4 regions of the Aneurinibacillus baijiui genome follow, and region 3 is predicted to be linked to each of the others. Evidence: riboswitches for the same ligand, from Rfam matches in the RefSeq annotation. Region 3 holds a riboswitch; each other region holds the start of a gene.
The links. Region 3 has a riboswitch for S-adenosylmethionine ahead of AB3351_RS11515 (methionine ABC transporter ATP-binding protein). Riboswitches for the same ligand answer to the same signal wherever they lie in the genome.
Positions count from the first base shown of each region.

Region 1: it holds a riboswitch for S-adenosylmethionine, as region 3 does, so the genes downstream of both, AB3351_RS04420 (cyclase family protein) here and AB3351_RS11515 (methionine ABC transporter ATP-binding protein) in region 3, are expected to answer to the same signal.
Region 2: it holds a riboswitch for S-adenosylmethionine, as region 3 does, so the genes downstream of both, cobA (uroporphyrinogen-III C-methyltransferase) here and AB3351_RS11515 (methionine ABC transporter ATP-binding protein) in region 3, are expected to answer to the same signal.
Region 4: it holds a riboswitch for S-adenosylmethionine, as region 3 does, so the genes downstream of both, AB3351_RS03930 (MetQ/NlpA family ABC transporter substrate-binding protein) here and AB3351_RS11515 (methionine ABC transporter ATP-binding protein) in region 3, are expected to answer to the same signal.

Region 1 is NZ_JBFTXJ020000002.1:231,700-239,248, forward strand. Features, by position in the region: gene AB3351_RS04375 (SRPBCC family protein) at 1-328, opposite strand, end outside; gene AB3351_RS04380 (DUF6597 domain-containing transcriptional factor) at 447-1,253, shown strand; gene AB3351_RS04385 (DUF3951 domain-containing protein) at 1,253-1,483, shown strand; gene AB3351_RS04390 (MaoC/PaaZ C-terminal domain-containing protein) at 1,494-1,931, opposite strand; gene AB3351_RS04395 (MOSC domain-containing protein) at 2,024-2,752, shown strand; gene AB3351_RS04400 (DMT family transporter) at 2,712-3,635, opposite strand; gene AB3351_RS04405 (TetR/AcrR family transcriptional regulator) at 3,763-4,350, shown strand; gene AB3351_RS04410 (HXXEE domain-containing protein) at 4,368-4,913, shown strand; gene AB3351_RS04415 (hypothetical protein) at 4,924-5,127, shown strand; SAM riboswitch class I at 5,482-5,582, shown strand; gene AB3351_RS04420 (cyclase family protein) at 5,668-6,405, shown strand; gene AB3351_RS04425 (DinB family protein) at 6,498-6,983, shown strand.
Region 2 is NZ_JBFTXJ020000007.1:41,039-48,587, forward strand. Features, by position in the region: gene AB3351_RS14155 (inorganic phosphate transporter) at 1-745, opposite strand, end outside; gene AB3351_RS14160 (DUF3906 family protein) at 739-951, opposite strand; gene AB3351_RS14165 (nitrite/sulfite reductase) at 1,016-2,629, opposite strand; gene cobA (uroporphyrinogen-III C-methyltransferase) at 2,662-3,435, opposite strand; SAM riboswitch class I at 3,547-3,644, opposite strand; gene gabT (4-aminobutyrate--2-oxoglutarate transaminase) at 3,954-5,309, shown strand; gene AB3351_RS14180 (aldehyde dehydrogenase family protein) at 5,338-6,774, shown strand; gene AB3351_RS14185 (sigma-54 interaction domain-containing protein) at 6,814-7,549, shown strand, end outside.
Region 3 is NZ_JBFTXJ020000005.1:118,598-126,146, reverse strand. Features, by position in the region: gene AB3351_RS11530 (hypothetical protein) at 1-367, opposite strand, end outside; gene AB3351_RS11525 (AAA family ATPase) at 385-1,689, opposite strand; gene AB3351_RS11520 (NAD(P)-binding domain-containing protein) at 1,825-2,541, opposite strand; SAM riboswitch class I at 2,714-2,829, shown strand; gene AB3351_RS11515 (methionine ABC transporter ATP-binding protein) at 2,930-3,694, shown strand; gene AB3351_RS11510 (methionine ABC transporter permease) at 3,687-4,349, shown strand; gene AB3351_RS11505 (MetQ/NlpA family ABC transporter substrate-binding protein) at 4,374-5,216, shown strand; gene AB3351_RS11500 (fatty acid--CoA ligase) at 5,244-6,812, shown strand; gene AB3351_RS11495 (M55 family metallopeptidase) at 6,970-7,549, shown strand, end outside.
Region 4 is NZ_JBFTXJ020000002.1:142,648-150,196, forward strand. Features, by position in the region: gene sdaAA (L-serine ammonia-lyase, iron-sulfur-dependent, subunit alpha) at 1-697, opposite strand, end outside; gene sdaAB (L-serine ammonia-lyase, iron-sulfur-dependent subunit beta) at 724-1,389, opposite strand; gene AB3351_RS03925 (ACT domain-containing protein) at 1,408-1,962, opposite strand; SAM riboswitch class I at 2,207-2,319, shown strand; gene AB3351_RS03930 (MetQ/NlpA family ABC transporter substrate-binding protein) at 2,434-3,267, shown strand; gene AB3351_RS03935 (methyl-accepting chemotaxis protein) at 3,421-5,535, shown strand; gene AB3351_RS03940 (WG repeat-containing protein) at 5,656-7,549, shown strand, end outside.

The DNA.
Region 1 (7,549 bases), on a different contig from region 3:
CCAGGCTCAGCTTCGTGCAAGCGCCGATCGGCTCTAGAGTAATGGTCACGCGCGTTGTAAGCTCGGCGTGGTTAGGGTAATAAGCGGGTCCCGGATGCTCCAAATAGCTGAATATCCGGTTCGGTTCAAACGCCAGTAGCTTGCCGTATACATGTACTGTATCGTCACCCTCCGGTCCCGGGCCTACGTATGCCAGCTCGTCTCCGACCTGAAAGGTCGAGCGAATGGTGCAGCCGTACATCGTCTGTGAGACCCCCTCATCCGAAATGAGAACGTTCCACACGTCCTGGGGTGGGACTGCGATATAATACTCATAACTCAAGTCCATGCGTATGCCTCCTGTATGGTGCGAGATTTGGAATTGTAAAGAGATGTTCTGGCTGTTACTCTTACTATAAGAAAAAAGTGGAAAGCTGTATTGTAAAAACGCGACAGGAGGGCTGCTTATGAAAAACGAGCAGAATAAGCTGCCAAAAGGGCTGCTTCATCCGACGGCTAACGAAAAGAAATTCTCGCTAAAAAGATTTGGTCCTTCCTCTGATGCGGGCTATTTCATACAGCATTATTGGATCGTCAGATGGAATCTGCCGGATCAAACCTCTCATCTTCAAACGCTGATTCCTTACCCCAACGTCAATCTTGTTTTTGAAAAACACCGCACCCGGATTTACGGTGTGGCAAAATCAATATCTACTCATCTGCTGGAAGGGTATGGGTGGGTGATCGGCATAAAATTTAAGCCCGGGGGATTCTATCCGTTTTTCCAAAAGTCTGTATCCGAATTGACCGATCGTTCTCTTTGTGTGGAGGAAGTGCTCGAAAGTGACAGCGTTTCTCTTGAGGAAGCGATTCTTTCACAGCCGGATGACGAACAGATGGTGAGCCGGGTGGAAGCCTTTATACTGGAGCATCTGCCTGAGCGGGACGCGAATGTGGAGCTTGTTAGTAATCTCGTCAGCACGATTCAAAATGATCGAACAATCAGTAAGGTAGAGGATGTAGTCCGTATAACCGGGATCAACAAGCGAATGCTGCAGCGGTTGTTTGAGCGCTATGTCGGAGTCGGACCCAAGTCGGTCATTCAGCGCTATCGGCTCCATGAAGCAGCCGCACTGATCGACGAGGGGACTGTAACGGATTGGCTGGATCTATCAGCAGCGCTCGGTTATTACGATCATTCGCATTTCATCAGAGATTTTCGATTGATTGTGGGCTTGTCACCGGAAGAGTATCGAGAGAAAAGGAGTAAATAATGAATAGTTTTCTTGTGTTTACCGTCTTCTTCACAGGAGCCGTGGTTTTGCTGATTGGCATTATTATCGGGAAGATGCTCAGCAAAAAAGAAATACCGGATAGCTACTATACTCCTTTTGATCATATTACCGCTCAGTCTGCTGTTGAATTTCATGAAGAAAAAGAAGAAAAGGAAGAAGAAGACGGCCAGGGTGATGATAAGGAGAAAAATAACCGCAGCAAGAAATGATATGTATGTTCTATTGCGGCATCGTTTTCAAAAAGGCATTGCACTGCATTTTCAGAACGACGGTATCGTCCTGATTCGATGCCGTGAATTGCAACGTCAGCAGACCTCTTTTTCCGCTGGAAGAGCGTTTTTGACCGACAACTTCCACCTCGGTGTATAGCCGATCCCCTGGGCGTACCGGAGCGGGCCACTGCAGATGATCCAATCCGGTTCCGCCGAGGATTTCTGTGCTGAATCGGTTGCTCTGTACCCATTTATTCCAAATTACGCTTGCGGTGTGAAGACCGGATGCGATGATGCCTTTAAACGGACCGTTTTCAGCAAATTCGCTATCGATATGAATCGGCTGCGGGTCATATTTACGGGCGAATTCATCGATTTCCTCAGCGGTAATAAGTACGGCATCCAATGTGAAACGCTGGCCGATTTCAAACTGTTCAAAATACATAGGCAAAAACTCCTTTTACGCTTATCATAGCTGTGGGGCTTTATCTAGTCAATTTTGTAGGATATAAAATAGTCAGATAGGGGAGAGGACATATGGTAATTGGAGAAATTGGTGAGATCATTCGATATCCAATCAAGTCATTTCAAGGGGAGAGCGTTCAAAATACAACAATAGAGTCCTATGGTTTATATGGCGATCGCAGTCATGCTTTCCTCGATCTGACAAGACCGGGGAAGTTCCTGACGGCGACCCAGCTTCCAGAAATGGTCGCATACCGCGCTCGGTTTACCGGACCGGAAAGCACAGAGAGGTTTCCTGATATTATGGTTACAACTCCAAATGAGGAGACGTATATGTGGGGGAGTGATGCCCTCCGGAAGAGGCTTGCGGAGGCATCAGGTAGAGAGCTTTCGGCGATTCAGTATGCGCCGCACCACGTTCCAATCGGTGCCATCGAGGAAGAACACCTTTTACTGACGACAGATGCATCGCTCGCCAAGCTAGAAGAGCTTTGGGGCGAGCGGGCAGATAACCGTCGTTTTCGCCCCAATATTTGCCTATCCCTTTATGAGCCGATTCCTTTTCTTGAAGAGACATGGTTTGGCAAGCATCTAATCGTAGGAGAAGCAGAGATCATAGTCAAGCGGCACTGTGAACGGTGTATGATTATCACGATTGATCCGGATACAGGCGACAGGTCGCCCTCCCTTTTGAAAACAGTAGCACAGCAAAGAAGCAATTATTTTGGTGTGTATGCATCCGTACAGCGAACCGGAAAAATTAGCGTAGGTGATAAAATTTATCTTGCTGATGATATGTAATATCCCTATCCGGCTGCTTCTTAGCGGACCGTGAAGATAAATACACCCCCGTGAAAATAATGAGAAGACCGATGATAAGGTTTGGAGTAATCGGCTCATTTAATAAGAGATAGCCCCACACCATGGCGGTTACCGGAATAACGTAAGTGACAGTGCTTGCAAATTCCGGTCCACCGCGCATCATCAAATCATAATAGAGAAGGTGAGCAATGCCGGAGCCGAAGCATCCAAGTCCGATGACAGCAAAAATAGAAAGAGGATCGAGCAGCAGCATAGGAGTGAGGGGCTCTGTTATAAGCATTCCCACAATACCTGCGACCGCGCCGAACAGCAGGGAGTAAAACGTGATCGCCAGCACGCTGATGCCGGATAAGAACCGCTTCGTATAGTGCGAAGCAAAACCATAGCTTAACGTTGCCAGTACCATGGTTCCGACACCAATGAAGCGTTGTCCCAACAGGTCTCCAATCTGGAAATTCATCAATGTTACAATACCGAAAAAACCAACGAAAATACCGACCCACTGTTTTTTGGTAAGCGTGGCCGAAAACAGTAAAAAACCGAGCAATCCTGTCCAAAGCGGTGTCGTCGCATTAAGCACGGAGGCGGTGCTGCTGTCTATTTGGGTTTCGCTTAGCGAGATCATTCCCCAGGGGAAGGCTGCATTACAAATTCCCACTACCGCTATAGATCCCCAGGGCAGCTTTGTAGGAAATTCCCTCCGCTTCCACCAAACCGCTGGCAAAAGAATAAGAGCACCGGCCAGACACCGCAAAAACACGGTTCCCCATACGCCCGCAGGCTCAAGCAACCACTTCATAAACACAAATGATAATCCCCAGATAAAGCTAAGGCCGAGTAAAGTGCTGTATAAACGAATCATCTTCTTGCTCCTTTTCACAAAATTTCTTTCATTATGAAATAATTTCGCTGCAGGGTCTTTTCATATCTTGCTTTTTTATTTTATCAACTTATAATGTAAGTAAGTACTTGCATTAAGGAGAGTGTTGATGGAAAAGGATATACAGGATACAAGAGAGAGAATTTTGCAGGCGGCTACTGCCTTGATGAAGGTGCACGGCTTTAAAGGGGTGACAACCAAAGCAATCGCTGGTGAGGCAGGCGTCAATGAGGTTACACTATTTCGTCATTTCGGCAGCAAAAAAGCGATTCTTGAAGCAATTATCAAACAGTGGACGTTAGACCGCAGTGTGCTGGAGCAGGTAAAGCAGCAGATTTCGTGGGAGCTTGAAAAGGATTTGCATTTATTTGCATCCGCTTACCAGAAGTTTGTCCGTGAGCATCAAGAAATCATTATGATTATCATCAAAGAGATCAGCTCCTTTCCGGGGCTTGATGAGAAGTGGGCTGCGGTGCCGGGATTGCTGAAGCAGCTTCTGCTTGAATATCTGCAAGAGATGCAGGCGAGAGAAGAGATTATAGATACGAATCTAGAGGCACAGGCTCTGGCATTTTTATGGATGAACATGGGGATGTTTATGTCGCAGCGTCTTCTAGGAGAAAGAATGATGTCTATGCAGCCGGAGGAATTCCTGGATGCGAGCATTCATACTTTTGTGCGCGGACTTCAGCGGTAAAAGAGGAGGATGAGGGGATGCTGCTCGATAGCATTAATATGTATACATGGATTTGGCTGTTTCTCATTGTGTTCATGCTGCATGATTTTGAAGAAATTATTACCGTGGAGACATGGCTTACCAAAAACAAAACGAAGGTGCTTCATCGGTTTCCCTCGCTTGTCACACGGTATCAAGCAGTGTTTGAACGACGGTTTGCCATGAAGACAGCGCAATTTTCGTTTGCGGTGGCCTGGATTTTTGTCCTTCTCTCGGTGATTACGTTTTATACGAGCCAGACACTAGCGTATGGTGGCTCTTTCCTGTTTTATGTTGCTGCCCTGCACGTATTGTTCGGCAATGTGTGGACGCATGTAATCCAGAGTGTGGTGCTGCGCGGGTATACACCGGGCGTAGTAACGGCAGTCATACTCGCTCTTCCATACACTCTATATATGTACAGCCGCCTGCTTGCAGAAGGGTATATTACATGGTCGCTAATCTGGATTGCCGTTCCTTTAAGCATTGTGCTGCTTCCGGTTGTTTTCTTCGGCTTACTTCTTGGGCGCAAGTGCATTTCATAGGAGGTTGGAGATGGGCTTTATTTTTTTGATTGCCTTTGGCATTGGATTGTTTGGTTTGGGCTGTCTGATTGTTGGCGGGTACTTGGTTCATCGAGCCTTACGGAAAAAGAACTGGCTGCCCTGTCTTGGTACAGTCTTATTATGGTGGATCGCCTGGGAATGTCTCTCGTTTTTCTGGGAGATCTACATCGGTGTACGAAATTTTACGCCATAAGAAGGTACAGCGAAACGAAAACAGCCGGTTCCTAGCGGAACCGACTGTTTTTTACTCTGCTATGGGGTGGTGCTATTCAGTAGTGAAGCGGTTTCTGGCGTGCGTTCCAATCGCCAGCGCAGTAAACCCTCCGTTCAACGCAAGCCCTATTCTTTCCTTCAAAGTCGCTGATAAGTATGCCATACTTCCTCAGTCCCTTCTGTTAGGAGTGTACTAGCTTGTACTTTTATATTACCCCCTGTCTACGCAAATAAAACATAAAAAGAAAAAAGTGAAGGTATTTCTTTAATTTTCCTATTCGTTATTGACTTTTAAAGTCGTAGCGATGTTTAATAGTAAATAAACTTTATAGCATTCTTATCAAGAGAGGCAGAGGGACTGGCCCGAGGAAGCCTCAGCAACAGACTTTGGAAGTACTGTGCTAACTCCAGAAGCATGCAGGCTGAAGATAAGAAGAGTCATTTAATGTGATACTGGCACCTCTTCTCATTTTGGTAGGAAGGGGTTTTTTAGTATAAAAAATATAGTGGGGTGAGCGGTATGTCAAACGATGTAATGAACGCATTGAAGCTGCTAAAAGAAAAGGAGTGGGTGGATTTAACCCATACATTCGGTCCGGATTCACCGCATTTTTCGGCATTTCCTTCCGCTGAATTCAAGACATTATTTACGCACGATGATGGATTCTTTGCACAAAGCTTTACATTTGCGGGACAGTATGGCACTCATCTTGACGCACCGATTCATTTTGTCAGAAATACACGATATCTAGATGAACTGGGATTAAAGGAGCTGGTTCTGCCGCTCGTTGTGATTGATAAATCAAAGGAAGCGGAAAAAAATCATGATTTTACCCTGACGGTGGACGATATTGTGACATTTGAAGAGGAATACGGAAGGATTGACGAGGGGACATTTGTTGCTCTGCGTACCGACTGGAGCAAGCGCTGGCCTGATAAGGAAGCTTTTGAAAATAAGGATACGGACGGTAATAACCATGCGCCTGGCTGGTCGGTGGAAGCGTTAACCTTTTTATTTGAAGAAAGAAAAGTAAAAGCAATAGGCCATGAAACATTTGATACGGACTCGGCTGTTGATTTTCAAAAGAACGGGTCGCTTCTAGGAGAGTATTATGTATTGGAACAGGATACATATCAGGTGGAATTGTTAACGAATTTAGACAAGGTACCGGCAAAAGGGGCAGTGATTTTTAATATTGTTCCCAAACCGAAGAAAGCATCAGGGTTTCCGGTGCGTTCCTTTGCGGTGCTGCCATAGAGCGGTGAAGTAGGTGAAAAAAGGATTTTGCAATACAAAATACGAAATATAGTTGTACATGGAATCAAAATTTTGGAAAGCGGGGGATGGGTGTGATTCATGATGTGGGGGAGTTTGCGAAGTTTTTGGATGGCGTGCGTAAACGCACCATGCAGTATGTTGGCACAGTTCCAAATTCGATTCTGGAATGGAAGCCGGCGGAAGGAAAGTTTTCGACAGGGGATATTCTGCGCCATCTGGGTTCCTCTCAACTCATGTTTTTATCTGTATTGGAGCACGGGGAATGGAACTACCCCGGTCATGACAGTAGTAAAGGAGAAGATATAGAAGGAATTACTCGCTACCTTGAAGCCTGTCATAGCCAACTGATGAACGGATTGTCGGCTTTAGGAAATGAGCTGTTGGCAAAAAAAGTGCCTACACTGCATGGACATGAGGTAAGCTCGTGGAGGATTATGATGGCATTGGTAGAGCATGAGATGCATCATCGGGGCCAGCTCTCAACATACCTTCAAATGAATGGCATCGAGCCGCCGCAAATTTTTGGCCTAAAAATTGAACAGGTTCAAAAAGGATAGTGTCTTATAGGAAAGAACGACCATCATATTGTTGAGAAAGTCATTGCTTAAGCCAGGTATACTTACTGGATAAAACGACAAGGGATATTGTTGTTGTATATTTAATTGATGCGCTGTAATGATGAACTTCCTTATCCCTAATTTTTTCTTCTTATCAAACCCATGATAACAAACAAATCAGTGTATAAACAGAATGCATGAAAGTCCCAACATAGTTGAAGACCCAACGTCAATCATCTCATCTTAGAAAGTAGGTGAAGTGAGTATAATTAATGTTTACCTAAGCTCTCTATTAAATTAACTATAGTTACAACGACAGCAAATACGATGGCCATACTGAAATAAAGAAGCCAGGTTTTCATTTTAAAATAAAGGTACGTGTCTTTCTTAGATCGTACATCGTATAGGAAAAACAGGAATGCAGCAGAGAAAATAATGATCGTATATTTTAGTAAATTGTAACAAAACATTTCTATTATTATCATTATGGATTTTCCTTTGAGAAAAGATACTATACGTTAACACGCCTGTTTAGTATCCGTTTATGGATACTAAGGATTTGGTGA
Region 2 (7,549 bases), on a different contig from region 3:
TAAATGATACGGCACTGCCCTGCAGAAGTGATAGGCGGGTAATCTTCTTCCCGTTCGTCTCAAGCACCTTTCCACCTAATAAAATCGCACCGATTGCTACGAATAGACCGCCGATCCATACACCAGTTGATGCTGTGATCAGCCCTGCTCCAACAAGAGGACCTACCGCATTCGCTACATTGTTCATTCCTGCGGAGAATGCTTCAAGAGCACCGCCTGCTACAAGCAAAACGCCAAGCCATCGTCTCCACATACCCGTTCCCGTTAAAGACGGCCACCTCTTCTCAGCCCATTTGATAAGGAGCCCTAGTACATAGGCCATCGCAAACGCTACCAAGGGAACAATAACCCAAAAGGATACGATCACCATCAGCTTATTTAGAAACACCGTCTTATAAGCGAGACCGACTCCAACGATAGAGCCAACCGTTACCTCACTTGTTGAAAGTGGAATGCCGATAAGATTGGCAATAAATAAAGTAAGGGTCGCCGATGCAAGAATAATCACGACCGTCTCTACGTGCAGCACAGAAGAAGGAATGATGCCGCCACTAATTGTTTTTACTACTTCACCACCGCCAAGTACGGCTCCGAGCAAAGCGGCTACTGCAACGATCGTCATCGCCAGACGCTTATTATGGATTGCACCGCCGCCGTATGCCGCTCCCATCGCTGCCGCCGTTCCACTTGCCCCGATATTCATAGCAAAGAACAGAGCAATCGCAATGGCTATATAAGTTAGCACGGCTCGATCACATATCCCCGGCCTGCCTCAGCCGGTTTCTTCTCTACTATAGCCAGCTCTTTAATCGCTTTAGGAGGCAAAAAATGACGTTCAATCTGATTCTGTGCACTGCGAAACGCCTGCTCCTCATCCTTATGGATCACAACAACGGCTGTTCTCGATTCGTCAGTAAAAAGCACGTCAAATCGGTAGATAAACATAGCCATCCATCCCTTCTTCCGTGTTTTCGGATTTTTCTTTTTGCCTTGCCCTACGCTGTTGCAACCGTATCTAGGCTAGCTGCTCAATGGCTGCATTCAGCCTTTCCTGAAACGGTTCAATACCGACGCGCTGCACAAAATCAAAGAAGCGTTCGTTATCCAGTTTAGCTTCGTTATAATAAGCAAGCAGTGGGAGGATAATCCGGTGCAGTTGATCACCCAATACACGGCCTTTTAATTTTTGATTGAATTGCGCATTGGCACCCAATGTACCACCGAGGAAAATATCGAAAGCATCTTTCATTCCCTCTTCTGTCTTGATTAGCGCACCTTGAAAACCGATATCGGCAATTTGCCGCTGACCGCATGAATTCGGACAGCCTACCATATGCATGCGGATCGGCTCCTCCATCTCCACATGATCATCAAGATACGATGCGAGCTGGCGCATCCGCTCTTTCGTCTCTACCAATGCCAGATTACAGAATTCAATACCCGTACATGAGACAGCGAATGCGGTGAAGTGCTGTGGATACGGCGTTAACCGCACTAACACTTCTTCCTGCAGCAGCGCTTCTACCTTCTCATCAGGCACGCCGGTAATAACGATATTCTGTGAATTGCATGTCCGCAGCGAGCCGTTGCCGTATGCATCCGCAAGTCGCGCCAACTCTCGCAGCTCCTGCGCTGACATGCGCCCCACCGGAACCGATAATCCTACATAATTAAGCCCCTCTTGACGCTGTTTGTGCACACCGGTAAAATACCCAGCATTCCAGCCTATCGTTTTGTCGTCACCGCGCGTCTCCAATTCGCCAACCAGTTCTTTTAGCTTTGCAAGAAACCTCTCTATTCCCCAATCAGCTACAAGGAATTTAAGGCGGGCATGGTTACGCTTTTGACGATAACCGTAATCACGAAATATAGTTGTAACACCAACCGCCACTTTGACAACCTCTTCCGGGCGTACAAATACATCCAGCTGCTGAGCAAGATACGGACGAGCCGAGAGACCACCGCCAACCCATACATGAAAACCGATGACTTCTTCATCCTCCATTACTTTTGTCGCCGGCGTAAAGGCAATATCATTAATCTCTGCATGTCCTGCGTTATAGATATTGGCAGAAATCGAGATTTTATATTTGCGCGGCAAATTGGAGAAATCACGATTCAGCAAAAATGTATCGGATAGCTCCGCTACCAGCGGTGTTGTATCCATAAGTTCGTATGGGTCCAGTCCGGCAAGCGGGTTGCCCACAATTGTACGCGGACAATCACCACAAGCCTCAAATGAAGAGAGTCCGACGGATGCAAGACGCGCAAAAATATCCGGTAATTGCTCGACGGTAAGCCAATGAAACTGTACCGCTTGACGAGTTGTAATATCAACAAGATCCTTCCCGTAATCGTGCGCAATGTCCGCTAGAACACGAGCTTGCTCAGCGGACAGATTGCCGGATGGAATCCGCACACGCATCATGAAATGGCCATCCTTTGGCCGCTGCTGATAGACTCCAGCCCACTTAAAGCGATCCATATCATCCGGTGTTATAGAGTCAAAACCAGTTTTGGCATATTCATAAATATCTTCAATAACATCCAAGCCGTCTTTCTCAAGCTTCGCTACCTCGTTTTTATTGAGATTCTCCTTATCCTTTGCCCAGATTGCGTTATAGCTCATTGTTCCTCTCTCCTTTCATATTCGTAAGAAATTTATGCAATGACTACATTGGGGAGCTTCTGTTCATACCAGGCCAGCTTCTCTCGAAGGCGTACTACATCTCCAACAACAATCACGGCGGGAGAGCGAAAACGAGCCTGCTGTACTTGATCCACAATCGTCTCAAGTGTACCGACAAGCGTCTCCTGTTCCTCGCACGTACCCCAACGTACCAGCGCAACAGGCGTATCCTTTGTCTGACCATGTTTGCGAAGATTCTTGACGATATCCCCTAGATTGCCAACCCCCATATAGAACACCAGCGTATGAACAGCTCCAACAAGCTTGCCCCACTCAATTCCTGCCTGATCTTTACCCTCAGCCTTGTGACCGGTAATGAAGGCGACAGACGATGCATAGTCACGGTGCGTAACCGGAATGCCTGCATATGCGGGAGCTGCAATCCCTGAGGTAATACCCGGCACTACTTCATAAACAATCCCCGCTTCGATACAAGCTTCCGCCTCTTCTCCACCGCGTCCAAATATAAACGGATCGCCTCCTTTCAGCCGTACGACCTCTTTTCCTTCCAGTGCCTTCTCGACAATAACCCGGTTGATCTCCGGCTGCGGCAGCGAGTGATGATCAGCCTGCTTACCGCAATAAATGCGCTCTGCCGTATCTTTAGCATAGTCCAATAATTTCGGACTAGCTAAGCGGTCATAGACGACAACATCCGCCTGCTGCAGTAGTTCTACTCCGCGTACAGTTATCAACTTTGGGTCACCTGGTCCTGCTCCCACAAGATATACCTTTCCATATGACACCTTTATTCCTCCTTTATTAATTAATTAAATACATCTGTTTAATCGGTTTAATATATACAAAAAACCCTTCTTTCTGAAGAAGAAGGGCGCATATCATGCTTATAACCCATCTTCTCATCTTCGAGCCGCTGCTCTCTGGAATTGGCACCTAACCGTATTAGGTTGCCGAGACATCATTGGGCCAGTCCCTCCGTCTCTCTAGATAAGAAATGAATTCATATTAATTTAATCAGAATTACTTGATTTATTGGTTTTGATTATATCGTGCTCTATTTCAAATAGCAAGAATTTTTCTGCAAAACATTTACATCAATACAAAAGCAGTATCGAACCAAAAAAGACTTAAAAGTAAGTCTTTTTTGGTTTAAAATTAAAGTATGCAACTAAGTCTACCTTGTTAAAAGCTTATTTTTACAGCCTTCTAGAATTGGCATGCTTGTTGCTTTACTAAATAGACAACGTAAAACTTTTCATTTTGCACAGTACATCTTTGTTACATTATTAAGGAGGTAGCCTCAATGAGTTATAAATTTGCAAATGTAAAAACAGAATTACCGGGTCCAAAAGCTAAGGAAATTCTTGAACGCCGTAAGCAATATGTGCCAAAAGGAATTAGCAACGGAATCCCGACATTCGTAGAAAAAGCACAAGGTGCCATTCTAACTGATGTGGATGGAAACAATTTTATTGATTTTGCGGGTGCGATCGGCACAATCAACGTTGGCCACTGCACACCAGAAGTTGTTGAAGCACTCCATGATCAAATCGATAAATATATCCATACCGGATTTAATGTCATGATGTATGAACCATATATTGAACTGGCAGAACGTCTCGCCAAGCTTGCCCCTGGCAACCATGAAAAGCAAGTTATGTTCTTAAACAGCGGTGCAGAAGCAGTAGAAAATGCAGTGAAAATCGCGCGCAAATATACAAAGCGTCAAGGTGTTGTCGTATTCTCCCGCGGCTTCCACGGCCGAACGCTTCTTACCATGTCCATGACAAGCAAAGTCAAGCCGTATAAATACGAATTCGGTCCGTTTGCTCCAGAAGTATATAAAGCGCCATACCATTACGAATACCGTCGTCCTGAAGGCATGAGTGCTGAACAATACGACGAGTTCATCCTACAAGAGTTCAAGACATTCCTGCTTGGCGACGCGGCACCGGAAACAATCGCTGCGGTAGTGATGGAGCCTGTACAAGGCGAAGGCGGCTTTGTTGTTCCTTCTAAAAAATTCGTACAGGGTGTAGCTGAGATTTGTAAACAGCACGGCATTGTATTTGTAGCAGATGAGATTCAGACTGGCTTCAGCCGTACCGGAAAAATGTTTGCGGTCGAGCATTTTGATGTAGTACCGGATTTGATGACCATCTCCAAATCCATGGGGGCTGGTCTCCCGATCAGCGGCGTCATCGGACGCAAGGAAATTATGGATGCAGCCAATCCAGGCGAGTTGGGCGGAACCTATGCAGGAAGTCCACTGGGATGCCGAGCCGCTCTTGCCGTACTTGATGTAATCGAGAAACAAAATCTAAATGATAAAGCAAGCGTGATCGGTGAGAAAGTCATGGAACGCTTTAACAGCCTCGCAGAGAAATACGATTGCATTGGTGATGTACGTGGTCTTGGTGCTATGTGCGCAATGGAATTTGTAAAAGATAGAGAAACAAAAGAACCAAACAAAGAAATCGTGAGCAAGATTGTAGATGAAGCCAACAAGCGCGGTCTCATTACATTGAGTGCCGGTCTATACAGCAACGTTATGCGTGTATTAATGCCGCTCGTTATTACAGATGAACAGCTCGAAGAAGGGCTGAACATCCTAGAAGAATCCGTCGAAGCCGCCGTCTCGGCTCTGCACGTGCACTAATCCATCCAACAGGAAAGGAGCTTTGATTATGAACGATACATTGCCAAAAAAACCTCTCTATATTGCAGGCACAACAAAAGAAGCAGCTTCTTACAAGCAGCTCCGCTCTCCGCACTCTGGAGAAGTCATTGCAGAAGTTGCGATCGGAACACGGGAAGATATGAAGGCCGCCATCGATTATGCACAAGAAGCAGCTAGCACGATGGCCAAACTTCCTGCGCATAAACGGGCAGACATTCTACAGAACGTCTCTCTTCTTCTTAAGGAAAAGAAAGAAGAAGCGGCGCGCATTCTCGCGCTTGAAGCCGCGAAACCGATTACGGTAGCACGCGGCGAAATCGCGCGCACCATCGAAACCTATCAATTTGCAGCAGATGAAGCGCGGCGCCTGCATGGCGAAACCATTCCTATGGATGCATCAGCCATGGGTGAGAATCGAATTGCCTATACTGTACGTACGCCGCTCGGAATCGTTGGCGCCATTACACCGTTTAACTTCCCGTTCAATCTGGTAGCACATAAGCTAGGACCAGCATTTGCGGCAGGCAACGCTGTGATTTTAAAACCAGCGGATCAGACCCCTCTCTCCTCCTTCTTTATTGCTGATCTATTTGCAGAAGCAGGATTGCCGCAAGGCGCGCTTCAGGTGATTCCAGGGCCGGGCAGCGAAGTAGGCGACGAGATGGTATGTGATGACCGTGTCAAGATGATTACATTCACCGGCAGCCCTGAAGTCGGTAAAACGATTCGTGCCAAAGCTGGCTTAAAACGGGTTGTGCTTGAGCTTGGTTCTAATTCCGGTTTAATTATTGACGAGGGATTTGACATTGACCGGATTATCAAGCGAACCGTAACAGGAGCCTTTACCTTCATGGGGCAGGTGTGTATTTCTCTGCAGCGCATCTATGTACATCATTCGTTGTATGATACTTTTGTAGAGAAATTCGTTGCAGAAACACAAAACTTGCGCATCGGCGATCCACTGGACGAGACGACCGATATCGCAGCGCTCATCTCACAAAAAGATGTAGAGCGCATCACGTCCTGGATCGAGGAAGCAGAATCTCTTGGCGCTAAAGTATTAACTGGAGGCGCAGAGGGCAACCTCGTAAAACCGACGGTCATCACCAATGTGCCGCCACATGCAAAAGTAAGCTGCCAGGAGACCTTCGCACCGGTTGTCATCATCAGCCCTGTAGATTCATTCGATGAGGCAATTGATGCGGTGAACGACTCTCGGTTCGGTCTTCAAGCCGGTGTATATACAGATAATATCGAGCGCGCGCTCCATGCAGCCGAACAATTGGATGTAGGCGGCGTCATGATTAACGATTTCCCGACGTTCCGTGTCGATCAAATGCCATACGGCGGAGTGAAAGAAAGCGGCGTCGGACGAGAAGGCATCAAGTACGCGACAGAAGAAATGACGGAAATGAAACTTGTATGCTTCAATCGCAACAAGTAATAGCCGTACAAGTCGCGCCTTATAGTAAGGAGGCGCTCCATGCCAGCGGATATCCACATCGGATCGCTGCTCGATAGCTTCTCGATCGGATTCTGCTATCTGGCACGCGATACGTTTGAGTACAACAATGTAATTGAAAAGTGGTTTTTCGAGAAGGGATGGACCCCTGACCAGCTATCTGACCGCCTGCGCAAGTGGGCGGCAGATGGCGATTTTTTTCAGCGGGCGGATCACTTTCTCTGGGAGGGAAGACTATTGCCCGAGCCGCACGGCTTCGCATGGCTTGTCTTTCCATGGGAGACCCGGGAAAGTCACGTTGCTGCAGAGTATGAACACCTGTATGCAGAACTAAAAAGCATTATTGCTGCAGCGTATGACGAGATTTTTGTAACCGACGGAGAAGGGTATACGGTTCGTGTCAACGGAGCTTGTGAACGGAACTATGGACTAAAAGCTGAAGAAATGGTCGGAAAGCATGTGAACGAGCTTGTATCTGCAGGCATCTTCTCACGGTCCGCTACGCTTGATGTGATTGCGCATCAGAAGCGAATCAATCTTGTGCAGGAAACGCAAAACGGACGCAGATTATTAGTTACAGCTACCCCCGTATTCGCACAGGACAATCGATTGATTCGTGTCGTCAGCAATTCACGCGACATCACAGAGCTTCTGAACCTGCGTGAACAGCTCGACCAACTGCAAGAGCGCGTAGAAACCTACGAGGAAACGCTTCAACTGCGTGAAGAAGCATCCGGTATGAAGCTAACCGTACGCA
Region 3 (7,549 bases):
CAAGTTTTTGCTCCTCCTGTTTTCTCTCTTTCACTTCTTTGGCGTACGTATGAGTGAGCCACATAAGCGCCTTGAGTGCTGTTTTGAATGATGCGCTGACATGAGAGGCTGTGTGAGGATGGAGCGTTCGATAGAAATATTGGCCTCGCAACGTATCAACAAGCCAGCGGTGGAAAGAGGATTCTTCTTTATCCGGGTTCATCTCTGGTCGAGTCAAGTAAAAACAAAGAAAAAAGTCAGCAAACAACTCAACCGTGAACCAGTCCGCCTGCTGCTTCGCTTCCTGTATCCACTCCTGTGCCGTGCGGGAGGAGCGGATGAATCCTTCGAATACGTAACGGTCAACGCGTGTGCAACGAATGATCATCGGCATTCTCCCCTGTTCTATAAGGTATAATCATATGCTGTACCGGGAACTTCTTTATCAAAAAGCGTTCTGTATATGCCCTGTAATGATTGAAGAATGCGTTCGCCTTGTATGCGCAGGCGTGTGTATTTTACCGCATAACGGTCCGGCTGTAGCAATAAAAAGTTACGACCGCGTAAATACGCCGCCATATCTTTTTCTTTTTCCTGCCACATAAGCAGCTTATCTCTAAGCTCGCGTGCTGTTTTCTCAATTTCTACACGACATGTCTCAAGTAGTGACTGTGCACGTACGACCGCATCCTTGCCAAGTTTTTCTCCCACCTCACGCTTAAATTGGTAGCCGTTGAGCTCCTCTTCTTTGTCTAGCCATTTCTCGGCTATTTGGTTGTAGTGATGCAGTGGCAGCTCTTCTTCTATCTCCTGCTTTAATGCCTCCTGAAAATGCTTATCGAATAAATCCTGTAGGACAGGTAAATCCTCCGGTACATCCCATAGCATATGCGGCGTATACACCGTATCCCAGATGGAAACTTGATCGCGTCCATTTAATGCGGCAGACGTCTTCCAAACATGGCCGATTTTGCTCCAGCGACGATCAGATAGCATGAATTCCTTTTCTTCCATGGCCTGTTTGAGTTGGTATAAGAAGTAGACAAGCGATGCAGGCAGGACGATCTGCTTGGCGTTTTTTCGTATGAGTGTAACATCAGCAAGCGTAAGGATATGGGGAAGTGGTTCCTCCGGCAGCTCGAACATGAGCTCATAACTGGCAATGTTTTTTAAGTAGGCGACTTCATAGCGGACAAGAAAACGATCATACAGCGCTTCGAGCTGCTCGTTGTCTTCAGGCAATTCATTGGAGGCTGCCATTAAGAACATCAGTGGTACGTCCTGTTTCTCGCGTCCGTTAAAAAATAATCTTTCATTTAGAATGGATAGCAGAGCATTGAGAATAGCACTGTTGGCTTTAAATATTTCATCTAAAAAAGCAAATTGGGAAGCCGGCAGATACCCATCGGTCTGTCGAATGTAGCGATCCTGCTTTAACTCTTGAAGCGAGACAGGACCAAAGATCTCATCCGGTGTAGTAAAACGCGTGAGAAGATAGTCAAACCACTGTTCACTGCCGAAGAGCTGGGAGATGCTTCTGGCCAATTGTGATTTAGCCGTTCCTGGTGGACCGATGAGCAGCGCATTTTCACCGCTCATCATACTTAAAAATAAAAGGCGAATCAGCTCTTCACGTTCAAAAAAACGCACTTCTAAAAGCTGGATTGCCTCTTCGATTTTTGTTTGAATGGATTTGGGTGTTGAATTCATATGCTGCGCGGCACGCCTGCAAGAAACTGCCGCTTTTCCCCTTTCTGCTTGAAATCTCGTGTAATAGAGACACGGTGCATATAGGTTTTATTTTAACATACACCTTCTTTTAAGCAGAAATGCGGCAGCCGTTTCTTAGTTTTTTGATTGGGAATTATCGAATTGACGTGCAACGCTTTTTCCGAAATGGCCAAGCGTGTTTTCCGCATACGAGCGAATGACGCCGGGAATAAGCGAGGTAAGAGCGCGCTTTTGATACAGTTCAGCAAATCCGCGTTCCCGCATAGCAATCTCTAATTCTTTGGCTGCTTTAATCGCGTAATATGTGGCCATACGGTTTACTTCTTCGACGGTGCTTTCCTGATCTGATGTGACATGGCCAATCAATGAGAAGGTATGAAGAACCGTAATGTTGCGTATATCATCTGAGGGTGTGATTTCTTCGGTAACAAAGAGCCCATTCCCATTTTCGCGCAGGACATCGGCCTGCCCCATAAACTTCATACTTGCCCATGCAAGGCTGGGATAATGCTGCCTTAAGTGAGCGGTTGAAGCGGTAGTAGCCATATTAATAAATAGAGGAGAAGGCGTCTCCGTAAGATGAGGCAGGAGTTCATCGATGAACGGCTCGATCTGTTGGGCAGGAAGGGCCAGAATAATGATATCCGTACGGACAAGCTGTCCTTTAGAAAGAATGTTATGATGAGAATAAGCCTGTGCGCATGCTTCACTTTTTTGTATATCGGGGTGATAAATACCAAGTGAAAAGTTCGTTTCCTGAAAGCGGGTTAACAGAGCTTGGCCAAGCCTACCAATACCGACAATGGCCCATGTGCAAGAAGCTGTGTCCATGTATTGTACCTCCTTATCACCTTTTTGTATATTGTATACCTTACGGAGTGGAAAGAAAACAAATAAAGTGTCAGATAACATGAATAATTGTATAAAAACCATAATTCCTAGTTGACTTTAGGGAATAACCTGTTACAATAAAGTCAACAAACCAATACGAAAGCAATACGGACTCTTATCCAGAGAGGTGGAGGGGCTGGCCCTATGAAACCTCGGCAACCATTGAATTCGACGTGTGAATTCGAACGGTGCCAATTCCAGCAGCGCAATGACGCTGACAGATAAGAGGTCCGACGGATTCTCTTATTAGTATTCGTCGACCTCTTGCCTAAGCAAGAGGTCGTTTTTGTTTTCATAAAGGATACAAAAGAAAGAAGGAGCGGAGAATATGATAAAATTGCAGAATGTTGCTAAGAATTATAAAACTGCTACTGGCATTTTTCAGGCAGTAGCACCAACCTCGCTTCATGTGGAAGAGGGTGACGTATATGGCATCATCGGATTTAGCGGGGCCGGAAAATCAACGCTGCTCAGGCTCGTTAATCTGCTTGAGAACCCGGATGAGGGGATTGTGTATGTAGACGGCCAGGAGCTTACGAACTTATCGAAAAAAGAACTGCGTAAAGCGCGTCAGTCGATTGGTATGATTTTTCAACATTTTAATTTATTGAATAATCGAACGGTTGAAGAAAACGTAGCTTTTCCTCTTGAAGTAGCTGGGATTTCAAAAGACGAAAAAACAAAAAGGGTAGAAGAATGCCTTGAGATTGTTGGATTAACAGAGAAAGCAGAAAGTTACCCATCGAAGTTAAGCGGCGGACAAAAACAGAGGGTTGCTATCGCTAGAGCGCTTGCCAGCCGACCCAAAGTACTGCTGTGCGATGAACCTACCTCAGCGCTCGACCCACAGACGACACGAACGATTCTCGCGTTTTTAAAAGAGATCAATCAGCAGTTAGGTGTTACGATCCTTCTTGTTACGCATGAGATGAATGTTGTCAAAGAGATTTGCAACAAAGTGGCGGTCATGGAGAACGGACACGTAGTAGAGAAGCTGTCTCTCTCTGAAAATGAGATTAAGCCGAAGACAGAGATTGCTAAGCTGTTATTTCAGGAAGATTTCAGCGAGAAAAGAGGGATTGCACATGTTTGATAATGTCATTTTGCTGCTGCCAGAGATTGGAATCTCTATCGTTCAGACGTTCGTGATGGTCGGGATTGCGATTGGTGCCGCGCTTATCGTCGGTACACCGCTTGGTATTCTCCTTTTTCTAACCGGGAAGAATCAACTGCTTGAGAGACCGATCATTTTTCGAGTTCTTAGCTCTGTCGTCAATGTGGTCCGTTCCTTTCCGTTTTTAATTCTTTTGGTCGCATTAATTCCGCTAACACGGACATTAATCGGCACAACCATCGGACCGGTGGCAGCCGCTGTTCCGCTCTCCATCGCGGCGATTCCATACTTTGCTAGGTTGGTGGAACAGTCGTTGCGCGAAGTCTCCAAAGGCGTAATCGAAGCGGCGGTAGCTATGGGTGCTTCCACGTATCAAATTATCTGGAAAGTACTGATTGTAGAAGCGCGCTCTGGTCTGATGCTTGGATTGACGGTACTTGTGGTTAGCTTTCTCTCATACTCCGCGATGGCTGGTGTTGTTGGCGGAGGAGGTATTGGGGATTTGGCTATTCGTTTCGGCTATTATCGATTCCAGACAGATGTCATGGTCGTAACCGTGCTTTTGCTAGTTACTATCGTACAACTGATTCAGTTTACAGGCAATCGCCTTGCACATTACTTGGATAAACGCTAATCAAATTAATTGGGGGGAACATACATGAAAACAAAACCGTTTATTCTCATTGGATTAATTATATTATTAACTGCCTTTTTAGCTGCATGCGGTGGAAAAAATGATGAACAGACGACAGGGGGCAAAGCGCAGGAAGGGAAGAAAGAAATTATCATCGGAGCGACGGCTGGCCCATACAGCGATCAAGTTAAACAAGGGATTCAACCTATTCTAGAGAAAAAAGGCTATACCGTTAAGATTGTTGAGTTTAATGATTATGTACAGCCAAATCAAGCGCTTGCGGAAGGTTCGCTGGATGCTAACGTATTTCAGCATGTTGTGTACTTGAAAAACTTTGCCAAAGAGCATAACCTGCCAATCGAAGATGTGATTCAGGTGCCGACAGCGCCGATCGGTATTTATTCCAACAAACATAAGTCATTAGAAGAAATACAATCAGGTGCAACCGTATCACTGCCAAATGATCCGACGAATCAAGCGCGCGCATTGGTCATGATGCAGAAATTTGGCTGGATTACATTGAAAGATAATGTGGATCTGCTGCGCGTATCAGAAAAGGATGTAGCAGAGAACAAGAAAAATATCAAATTGCTTCCGCTAGAAGCTGCACAGTTACCGCGCTCTCTTGCAGATGCAGACTATGCTTTTGTTAATGGAAACTTTGCCATCGCTTCTGGTTTGAAACTAACAGAAGCACTTACACTTGAGGATATTCCTGATCAATATATGAATCTAGTCGCAATTAAAACAGCCGATAAAGATGCTTCATTTACAAAAGATTTAGTTGAGGCGTATAAATCTGCTGAATTTAAAGATGTGATTGATAAACAGTTCCAAGGTTTTGTAAAACCGGATTATATAAAATAACTGGACAAAGGAAAGGAGAAGAAGCAGATGAGCACAACGATTGGAGATACGCTAGAATGGTCAGCCAGAAATTTTCCGCATAAAAAAGCCTTAGTCTATGAATATGAAAACAAACGACATCATTATAGCTATACGGAACTGAACCAAAAGGTAAACCAATTTGCCCAGGCGCTGCTGCGTCTGGGGGTGCAAAAAGGTGATGTTGTTTCTTCCTTTCTATATAATACGAGTGAATTTGTCATTTCTTTGTTCGCTACGGCGAAGATTGGGGCGATTTTTAATCCGGTGAACTATCGGTTAGCTGCCCACGAGCTGCAATATATTCTTACCGATAGCCGGGCGAAAGTGCTGTTATACGAAAAGCAGGGGGCCGATGTGGTTGAGAAGGCACGAGAACTGGGAAATCCGGTGAAGCATTATATCTATGTAGACGAAGCGGTGCCGGAAGAGTCGCTTGACTTCTACTCTCTGCTTGATACTGAGGCATCTACTCATCCTGGGGTGGCTGTGTCAGAAGATGACTACTGCATTATGATGTATACGAGCGGTACGACCGGACGTCCCAAGGGAGTATTGCATACACATCGAAGCAAGCTGCATCATAATTTTATGATGATGCAGTGTATGGGACTAACAAAAGAGGATGTGGGGCTGGCTGCGGCACCGCTAAATCATACGGCTGAGCTGCATACATCGTTTTTGCCGCGCGTCCAGGTAGGCGCGACTCAAGTGCTCCTGCATCAATTTGATGCAGCGCAAGTGCTTCATACGATTCAGGAGGAGAGGGTCACGCATATGTTCGCGGCTCCAACGATGGTAAATATGATGCTTCATGCTGATAATTTCGATTCGTATGATCTATCTTCACTCCGTCTGCTAGAATATGGCGGCGCGTCGATGGCGCCGGTGCTGATTCGTGAATTTGAAGAGAAGATCGGCGCAGATTTGATCCAGATCTATGGCACGACAGAGATGGGGCCATGCATGTCGGTGTTGTATGCGGATGAGCAGCTAGAGAGGGCCGGTTCGGCTGGCAAGCCCAGCCTTACTCATCAACTGCGAATCTGCCGCGTTCAACCTGACGGCGCCCCTACGCATCCGGATGATATCTGTCCACCGGGTGAAATCGGAGAAATTCTTGTACAAGGTCCGTGCATGATGGGCGGTTACTACAATCGTCCGGAAGCAACGGAAAAAGCATTGGCATATGGTTGGTATCATACAGGTGACATGGGTGAATACGATGAAGACGGCTATGTGTGGATTCGTGATCGGATTGATCATATGATCATATCTGGTGCAGAGAATATTTATCCGCGTGAAGTGGAGGATCAACTGATTGAGCATCCTGAAGTACGGGAAGCTGCCGTGGTTGGAAAACCCGATCCGAAATGGGGGCAGATCGTTCTTGCTTATGTGGTTCGCAGCAAAGGCAGTCTGATTAGTGAACAGGATCTTGATGAGTTTCTTCTTACAGGTGACCGTCTTGCTAAATATAAGCGTCCGCGCGCATACTGCTTTGTGGATGAATTGCCGAAAACGGCCAGCGGTAAAATCCAGAAGTTTATTCTTGAAGAGCAAACGGTCGAGGTATAAGCGAATAAAGAAAAGGAGCGGTAAGCATTCGCTCCTTTTTTGTCTGTGGATTTTCTTGCGTTTATTCGGTCTAGAACATCGCCAAGCTTTTCACTAGAGGAAAAACGAAAGAGAATATCGAATATTTATACGAAGGAAAACAAAAGGAAGTGAAAAGATGAAATTATATCTTTCTGTAGATATGGAGGGCATCACAGGACTGGTAGACCAGACTTTCGTCGATGCAAGGGAGCGTAATTATACACGTGGACAGAAGCTGATGACGGATGAAGCGAATCATGTTATCGAAGCGGCTTTCCAGCAAGGGTTCAAAGAGATTATTGTGAATGATAGCCACTCCAAAATGAACAACTTATTAATTGAGCGTCTTCACCCGGAAGCACAATTGATTTCTGGAGATGTCAAGCCATTCTCTATGGTACAAGGGCTTGATGATACATATGCAGGAGCGATGTTTCTTGGCTATCATTCCCGTGCCGGTCGACCGGGTGTGCTCAGTCATACGATGATTTTTGGCGCAAGAAATATGTATATTAACGACCAAGCAGTAGGAGAGCTTGGCTTGAATGCATATGTGGCGGGTTATTATGGTGTGCCGCTCTTATTGGTGGCAGGAGATGACGAAGCGGCAGCTGAGGCGGAGGCGCTTATACCGGGTGTTACAACTGCGATTGTTAAGCGACAGATCTCCCGCACCTCCGCACTCTGCCTAACACCGGAGAAAGCCGGATGGCTGC
Region 4 (7,549 bases), on a different contig from region 3:
TAGCGTTAGAAGCTCCCATGGCATTTCGCTTCACGCAGGGAACCTCCACTAGACCTGCTACCGGATCACAGACCAGACCCAGCATGTTTTTAAGCGCGATCGCCACAGCTTGTGCCGATTGCTCCGGTGAGCCTCCTGCCATTTCTACGATGGCGGCAGCGGCCATGCCGGTTGCAGATCCGACTTCAGCCTGGCATCCACCTGCTGCTCCGGAGATGAATGCGTTATTGGCAATGACAAAGCCGATAGCGCCTGCCGTAAACAAATAGTTGACCATTTGCTCGCGGCTTGCATTAAGCTTCGGGGCTACAGCGAATAGTGTACCCGGGACAATGCCGCAGGCACCAGCCGTCGGTGTGGCGCAGATTGTACCCATCTTGGCATTGACTTCATTCGTCGCCACCGACTTGCTGACAGCATCAAGCAAAAGTGTGCCTGACAGCGGTTTTTTCTCCTGCAGATAAGTCTGCAATAATACCGCATCGCCACCGGTTAGTCCCGTATGTGAGCGATCCGCTTCCTTAATGCCGCGTTGTACGGCTTCTTCCATAACATCTAGATTACGTGTCATCATTGCTAGTACATCTGTGCGGCTTTTGCCGGACATGTCGCATTCTGTCTCGATCATAACCTCGGCAATGGATTTATTCTCAGTGGTGCAGCGCTCCACCAGTTCTGCAATGGTACGAAAAGACATCCTACATCACTTCCTTCTCCATGTTGTTACAGGGCGGGAATGCTAGACACGCGATTAATATGAGGAAGCGCACAGATGTCCTGCTTGATTTCATCTGCTCCAGATTGATCGGTTTCAATAACCATAAGCGCTTCGGCTCCTTTGGATTTGCGTGCCATTTCCATGTACCCGATGTTTAGTTTATGTGCTGCGAGCACCTCTGATACGGAGGCGACCAAGCCGTAGCGGTCTTCATGCCAGACGAGAAGGGTAGGCATATCCCCGGTCAAACGTACGGAAAAGCCGTCAACTTCGGTCAGTTCTACCTTGCCACCGCCGATGGAAATCCCGCACACTTCAAGAGCACGGGTTTTGTCATAAAGAACAAGGCGGGCCGTATTAGGATGATTCGGTATATCATCGGACGTACGGATCGTAATCTCCACATTCAGATCCTTTGCAATAGCCAGCGAATCGGTGATACGCTGATCGAATGTATCGAATCCGAGGATGCCGCCTACAATCGCAATTTCCGTTCCATGGCCTTTGTATGTTTTGGCGAATGAACCGTAAAAGGTAATCTCCGCCTTCGTCGGCTGATTCCCGAACAGATTTCTTGCGATCAGGCCAATCCGGGCTGCGCCGGCTGTATGAGAGCTGGAAGGACCGATCATAACCGGTCCGATAATATCAAATACAGAGCGATACTTCATCGTATAGCCTCCTGTTTTCTAAGCAGAATAATCATCATGTTCTAAAGGACGCAGCGCCACCACGTTTGTAATCTGGGGCAGGCGCGTAATCGTATCCATTACCTCCGCATCGATATGTTCATCGGTTAAGGAGACGAGCAGCGCGTTTTTCCCTTTTTGCTCACGTGATACTTTCATGCTAGAGATATTAATATGATGTGTGGCGAGGATGCGCGACACGTCGCGGATCACGCCAGGGTAATCTATGTGATAGACGAGAATACCGTGTGTACCTGGTACAATTCGGCAGTTGTAGTGATTTATTTTGCTAATAAATACATCTTGATGATCTTTTTCAAGTCTATATTTATTCTTACCCACCTGTAAGACAGCGATTTCATTCGTATACTCTCCTGAGCTGGCTTCAATCTTCATCGCATGTTTATCTGCTTGCCCAAGTAGACCTGTGATAAGATTGCGGGCGATTTCTTCGCGATGCTCATATGTGAGAATATTGAGTGAAGCTTCTGTTATGCCTTGCTCTAGGTGGCGGATCAGCTTGCCCAATTCAACAAGATCGGCATAGTTAACCATGTGCGTCCTCCTCAAAGTTCATGTAGCACTAACAAGATTGTAAGTAAAACACGAACATTATTCAATGGTTAAATGCGCATCGAATAAAACAACGGAAAAATGTTCGTGTTTTGTAGTAGGTGGACCTATAAATTACATGCTGCTATGGTCGGAAAAATAAGAAGAGAAAAAAGTTTCTAAAACATAGTTGACGAATGAGTTTAATAATATTAAGATAAAAAGCAAGCAATTGAATAAACAATGACTCTTATCAAGAGAGGCGGAGGGACTGGCCCGATGAAGCCTCGGCAACCGTACCGGCATATTGCTGTGTAATGGTGCCAATTCCAGCAGAACTGTAGTTCTGAAAGATAAGAGGTCGAACGGACCCTATTGTGTATCCGATGGCCTCTTATCTTAAGAGGCCATTTTTTGTTGGAATTTCGCGATGGGTACATACCAAAGACAAAAAGATGAAAGAGGGGATTCATAATGAAGAAATGGTTGGTGGCACTGCTTGTTGTATTGAGCATTGGACTTTTGGCTGCATGCGGGCAAAAAGAAGAAAAAGCAGCAAATGGAGGGACAGCACAGGAACCGAAGAAAATTAAAGTAGGTGCAAGCGCTGTGCCGCATGCGGAAATCTTAGACCATGTAAAGGAAAAGCTGAAAGAACAGGGCATTGAGATGGAAGTAAAAGTGTTTGATGATTATGTCCTGCCAAATACAGCGCTTGAAGATAAGCAGCTAGATGCGAACTATTTCCAAACGGTTCCGTATATGGAGCAGTTCAATAAAAAGCACGGTACACATATTGCAGCGCTTGATGGTATCCACTTCGAGCCGATGGGTCTCTACCCTGGTAAAGAAAAAGGAGTAGAGCCAAAGCAGGGCGCAGTGATTGCGATTCCGGACGATGTGACAAACAGTGCACGTGCGCTGAAATTGCTTGAAACACAGGGCTGGATTAAACTGACGCCGAATAAAGAGCTTAATAGCATTACAAAACAAGACATTGTCGAAAATCCAAAAAACATCCAGGTAAAAGAAATGCAGGCTGCAATGCTTGCTCGTGCAGTGAATGAAGTAGATTACGCTGTAATCAACGGTAACTATGCAATGGAAGGCGGACTTGCGCCGGATACTGCCATTGCTATGGAGAAAAAGGAGTCCGATGCAGCAAAGCAGCATGCTAATATCATCAGTGTACGTACGGGCGATGAAGGCCGAGAAGATATTAAAAAGCTGATCGAGGTATTAAAATCCGATGATGTGAAGAAATTTATTGAAGAGAAATACAAAGGAGCCGTTGTTCCGGTCTTCTAATAGAAAAGAAAATCAACTAGTTTATGCTTGCTAAGTCCTGATTAATAATAATCAGGACTTTTTTCTTGTGTATCTTGCTTCTTCTTCTTTCTTTTTGTATGATTTTTAGTAAATATAGACTATGTAAATATACTTATATAAGGAGAGGCGATCATGAAGATCCATACGCGTGTTTTTCTTGCTATTCTTGGCATCGTTATTTTAATGTTTGCATCAATCATTGGGACGGTTTCCGTTCTATCAAAGAATAAAGCGGAAGAGGAAGCAAAGAAGATTACCGCATCTTTTGCCAAAGAGCAAGCCAACAGCATCTCGAATGAGTTACAGACACCTCTGAATGCGGCTCACAGTCTTGCCGCTACATTCGAATCTATGGTTAAGACAGGTAATTACTCTCCTGCCACATATGATGTGATATTGAAGAATATGACAGAGAAGCATGGGACATTTCTTGGGACCTGGATTGTTACCGAACCCAATGTGTTTGGCGATAAAACAGTGCAGACTGCATATTCTCAAGCCTATGACAAAACGGGACGCTTTGTATCCTTCTGGGCGCGTAATGGGAATGGGATAGAGCGTGCGGGTGTTGAGAATACGGAAAATATGAAGGAAGGAACACATGATTTTTATATGCTGCCGAAGAAAACGGGGAAAGAAACGATTATGGACCCGTATATGTATGAAATCAACGGCAAGAATGTATTGATGACTTCGTTAATCGTTCCGCTGACTATCAACGATACATTTGTAGGAGTTATTGGGGTGGATTTGTCACTTGATTATTTTCAGGAGATGAATAGCAAGATCAAGCTCTATGATAGCGGATTTGGCGTCATTCTTTCAAATAACGCAACATTTGTGGCGCACCCAACGAAAGAGAATATCGGAAAAAATGTGACAGAGTTAAAAGGTCTGCAAAATGTGGAGCAGCTAAAAAATGCGGTAAAAACAGGTACGGCCTATACTATCCTTGACTATTCACCAACAACGAAAAGCGAACTGTACAAAGTAACTGAACCGATTGCGGTTGGCAGCACAGCTACACCGTGGTCCTATGTTATCGCAGTTCCATTGAATGAAGTGCTTGCTTCGGCCAATGGTATGATGCTGTTGAGTTTAAGTATGGCGCTGATCGGGACAATCATCCTGGCGATTCTTCTGCATTTCATTGTACGTGCCGTAGTGCGGCCGATTACGACCGCTGCTTCCTACTGCAAGCAAATGGCAGATGGGGATTTTACATTCGAAGTGCCTGAGCGGGATCTTGTGCGCAAGGATGAGGTTGGCGAGCTTGCTGTATCGCTTATTGGTATTAAAGAGAATATGAAAGCTATGATCGAGAGAATGAAAGATCATGCAACCACGGTGTCCGCATCGGCGGCACAGCTACAGCGCAGCACCGATCAGGGTGTGCATGCAGCTGATGAGATTGTACGGGCGGTACAGGAGGTTGCCAGCGGCTCAATCGTGCAGGAGCAGAGTGCGGATGAAAGTGCTCGGGCGATGGAAGAAATGGCGCTTGGAATTCAGCGTGTAGCGGAAGCTTCCTCCTCGATTGCAGAGGCGTCTAGCGATATTACGAATCAAGTTCGGACAAGCAACGGCTCTGTGCAGCAGGCAATCAGGCAGATGGAGTCAATTCGCACGGTGACCGATGAGACGGCATCGGCGATTCAGACACTGCAACGAGATTCGGAGGAAGCAGGTGGTATTCTTCAATTGATTACCGAAGTATCGGCACAGACTAATCTGCTCGCATTAAATGCGGCTATCGAAGCGGCTCGAGCTGGTGAGGCGGGCCGGGGATTTGCGGTTGTTGCCGATGAAATTCGAAAGCTGGCTGATCAGACGGGAAGTTCGGCTGCGAAAATACAGGCGCTAATCGAGCAAATCCAATCCAATACGGCTCAAGCGGTGCACTCGATGGAGGAGAGCAAGATGAACGTAGGGGATGGGATTGCGACCATTCATCAGGTTGGCAGCATCTTCGAACAGATCATGACAGCGATTGAGAGCATTACGAGTCAAATCCAAGAGATGTCTGCTGTATCAGAAGAGATGTCTGCAAGCACAGAACAAGTTAGCGCTTCTGTTGAGGAGATGGCACGCATTGCGAAGGAATCTGCTGCTAGTACAAAACAGGTGGCAGCTTCTTCACAAGGACAGTTGGCCAATATGAATGACATGCGGCAGGCCGCTGCATCGCTGTCATCTATGGCACAGGCACTTGAAGTGTTGATTCACGAATTTAAAGTAGTAAAATAAGTGGATAATCTGTACGCCTAGCAGGCACCGGATGAGAAAGCTTCTTCTCATCCGGTGCTTTTTTATTCGGGTCCGCTCATATACTGTAGATGGAGCTTGATGCAGAAGGGAAGTGGGAGAATGCAGCAGGATACACAAATCAAGGCGTTAGTCCGGCGTTATTTGCCCCCGGGTTCTACGCTAGCAATGCTTGATGGGCCTTTGCCAAAACCGGCGGTTGTGCTTGCTGATTTTGCTGGGAGTGGTGCAAAGGAAGTGGCGGCGGGTTATATATGGAGCGGGCATCCATATGTCATGATTTTACGCTACGATAACCATGCCTGGCACAAATCAGCTACAGTAGAAGGCAGCGGATATGCGATTTCTTACCTGGGGGCAGCCAAGATCACAAGTCCATCAAAAAGTGACCTTATTATTGGATGGCAGCGGGGAGCCATATGGTCGGAACTTGTAGTATGTACATACACCGACCAAGGGTGGAAGAAAGTCCCCGGTGATCTATTCTACAGCCAGATTGAAGTAGAGGATATGCCAGGAAAGGAGGGAAGAGATGGGCGCGCTGAAATAGCCTTGTGGCAGCATGATACGGGTAGAGCATATAAGGTAAAGATATATCGCTATCAGGATGGCAAATGGACGCCTGCCACAGATGTCTATCCATACTATTTTAAAAAAGTTGCCGCCTATTATGAGCAAAGAGTACGGGAGGAGCCGAAGGCAGCGTTTTATCGCTATTATCTTGCGGATGCACAGCTTAAAGCCGGCATGCCTGAACAGGCGCTTCTCTCCATTCAGGCTGGTCTCGCACTCTCACCATCGTATCCGCCGCCTGCTGCGTGGCTTGCGTTGAAGAAACAAGCAATGGAGAAGCAGCATACAAGACAGACGGCCTTGTACCCGGCTTCAATAAAGCAAATAGGGGGAACGAACTGGGGCTATATTGATGCAGAGGGGCGTTTTTTCATTGCGCCAACATATAGCTATGCCAACCCGTTTCAGGCAAACGGATTAGCGGTTGTAGAGGAAAAAGGAAGATCAGGTGTCATTAATTCATCCGGGGCATTTGTTATAGAACCAAAATATGAATATATCAGCCCGTTTACTGAAGGATTGGCTATCGTGAATGTGAAGGATGGCTTTGCCGTAATCAATGAACAGGGGGATATGCTAACGACGAAGCTGTATTCCTATATCGCTCCCTATCACGAGGGGCGGGCGGTCTTTCAGGACAGCGAGTTTCGCTACGGATACCTAGATACTGCCGGCAGGGAAGCAATTCCTCCGATTTATAAGGAGGCAACCGATTTCCATAGGGGAAAAGCAGTAGTGAAGGTGAAGGATGGCCTATATGCGCTCATTACGATACATGGTGATATTATAATAAAATATCCATATGCATTCGTCGGTAATCCGGGAGACGGGCTGCTGGCGTTTCGCAAAACAGAGCAGGGCAAGTACGGCTATATGGATGAGGGCGGGCATGTTATTATTACGCCGCGTTATACAAGCGCCCAACCGTTTCAAAATGGTCGTGCAGTCGTTAATCTTGCCGCTGATTATACCAATGAATACGGCTTAATTGACCGATCAGGTGCGTTTATTATTCAACCGCAGTTCAATGATATTGAACCACTTGGAGAGGGACGGTTTGCTGTTGGTGTCGCGTTGGACAGTAAAAAGCCATTCATTGGATCAATGTATGCCATTTATGATAAGGATGGAAATAAACGAACCGATTTTATATATGAAAATGTAATGCCATATAAGCAGGGCGTCGCTTCCGTGCACAATCGTACGGAGACATTTTTCATTGATACAAGCGGGCGCAGGGCCGAAGGATGGCCAGTTGTTAGCGGGACTGGGACATTGACTATTGAAGGGGCGCTTATTCGGGCAGATATAGACAACCGCCTATCGTATGTGGATCGTTCAGGGCGGGTAGTATGGCAGCAGAACACAGTGATTCCGCTGCGAGGAACATACAAGGTCAAGGAAGAGAAGTTCAAGCCGAATA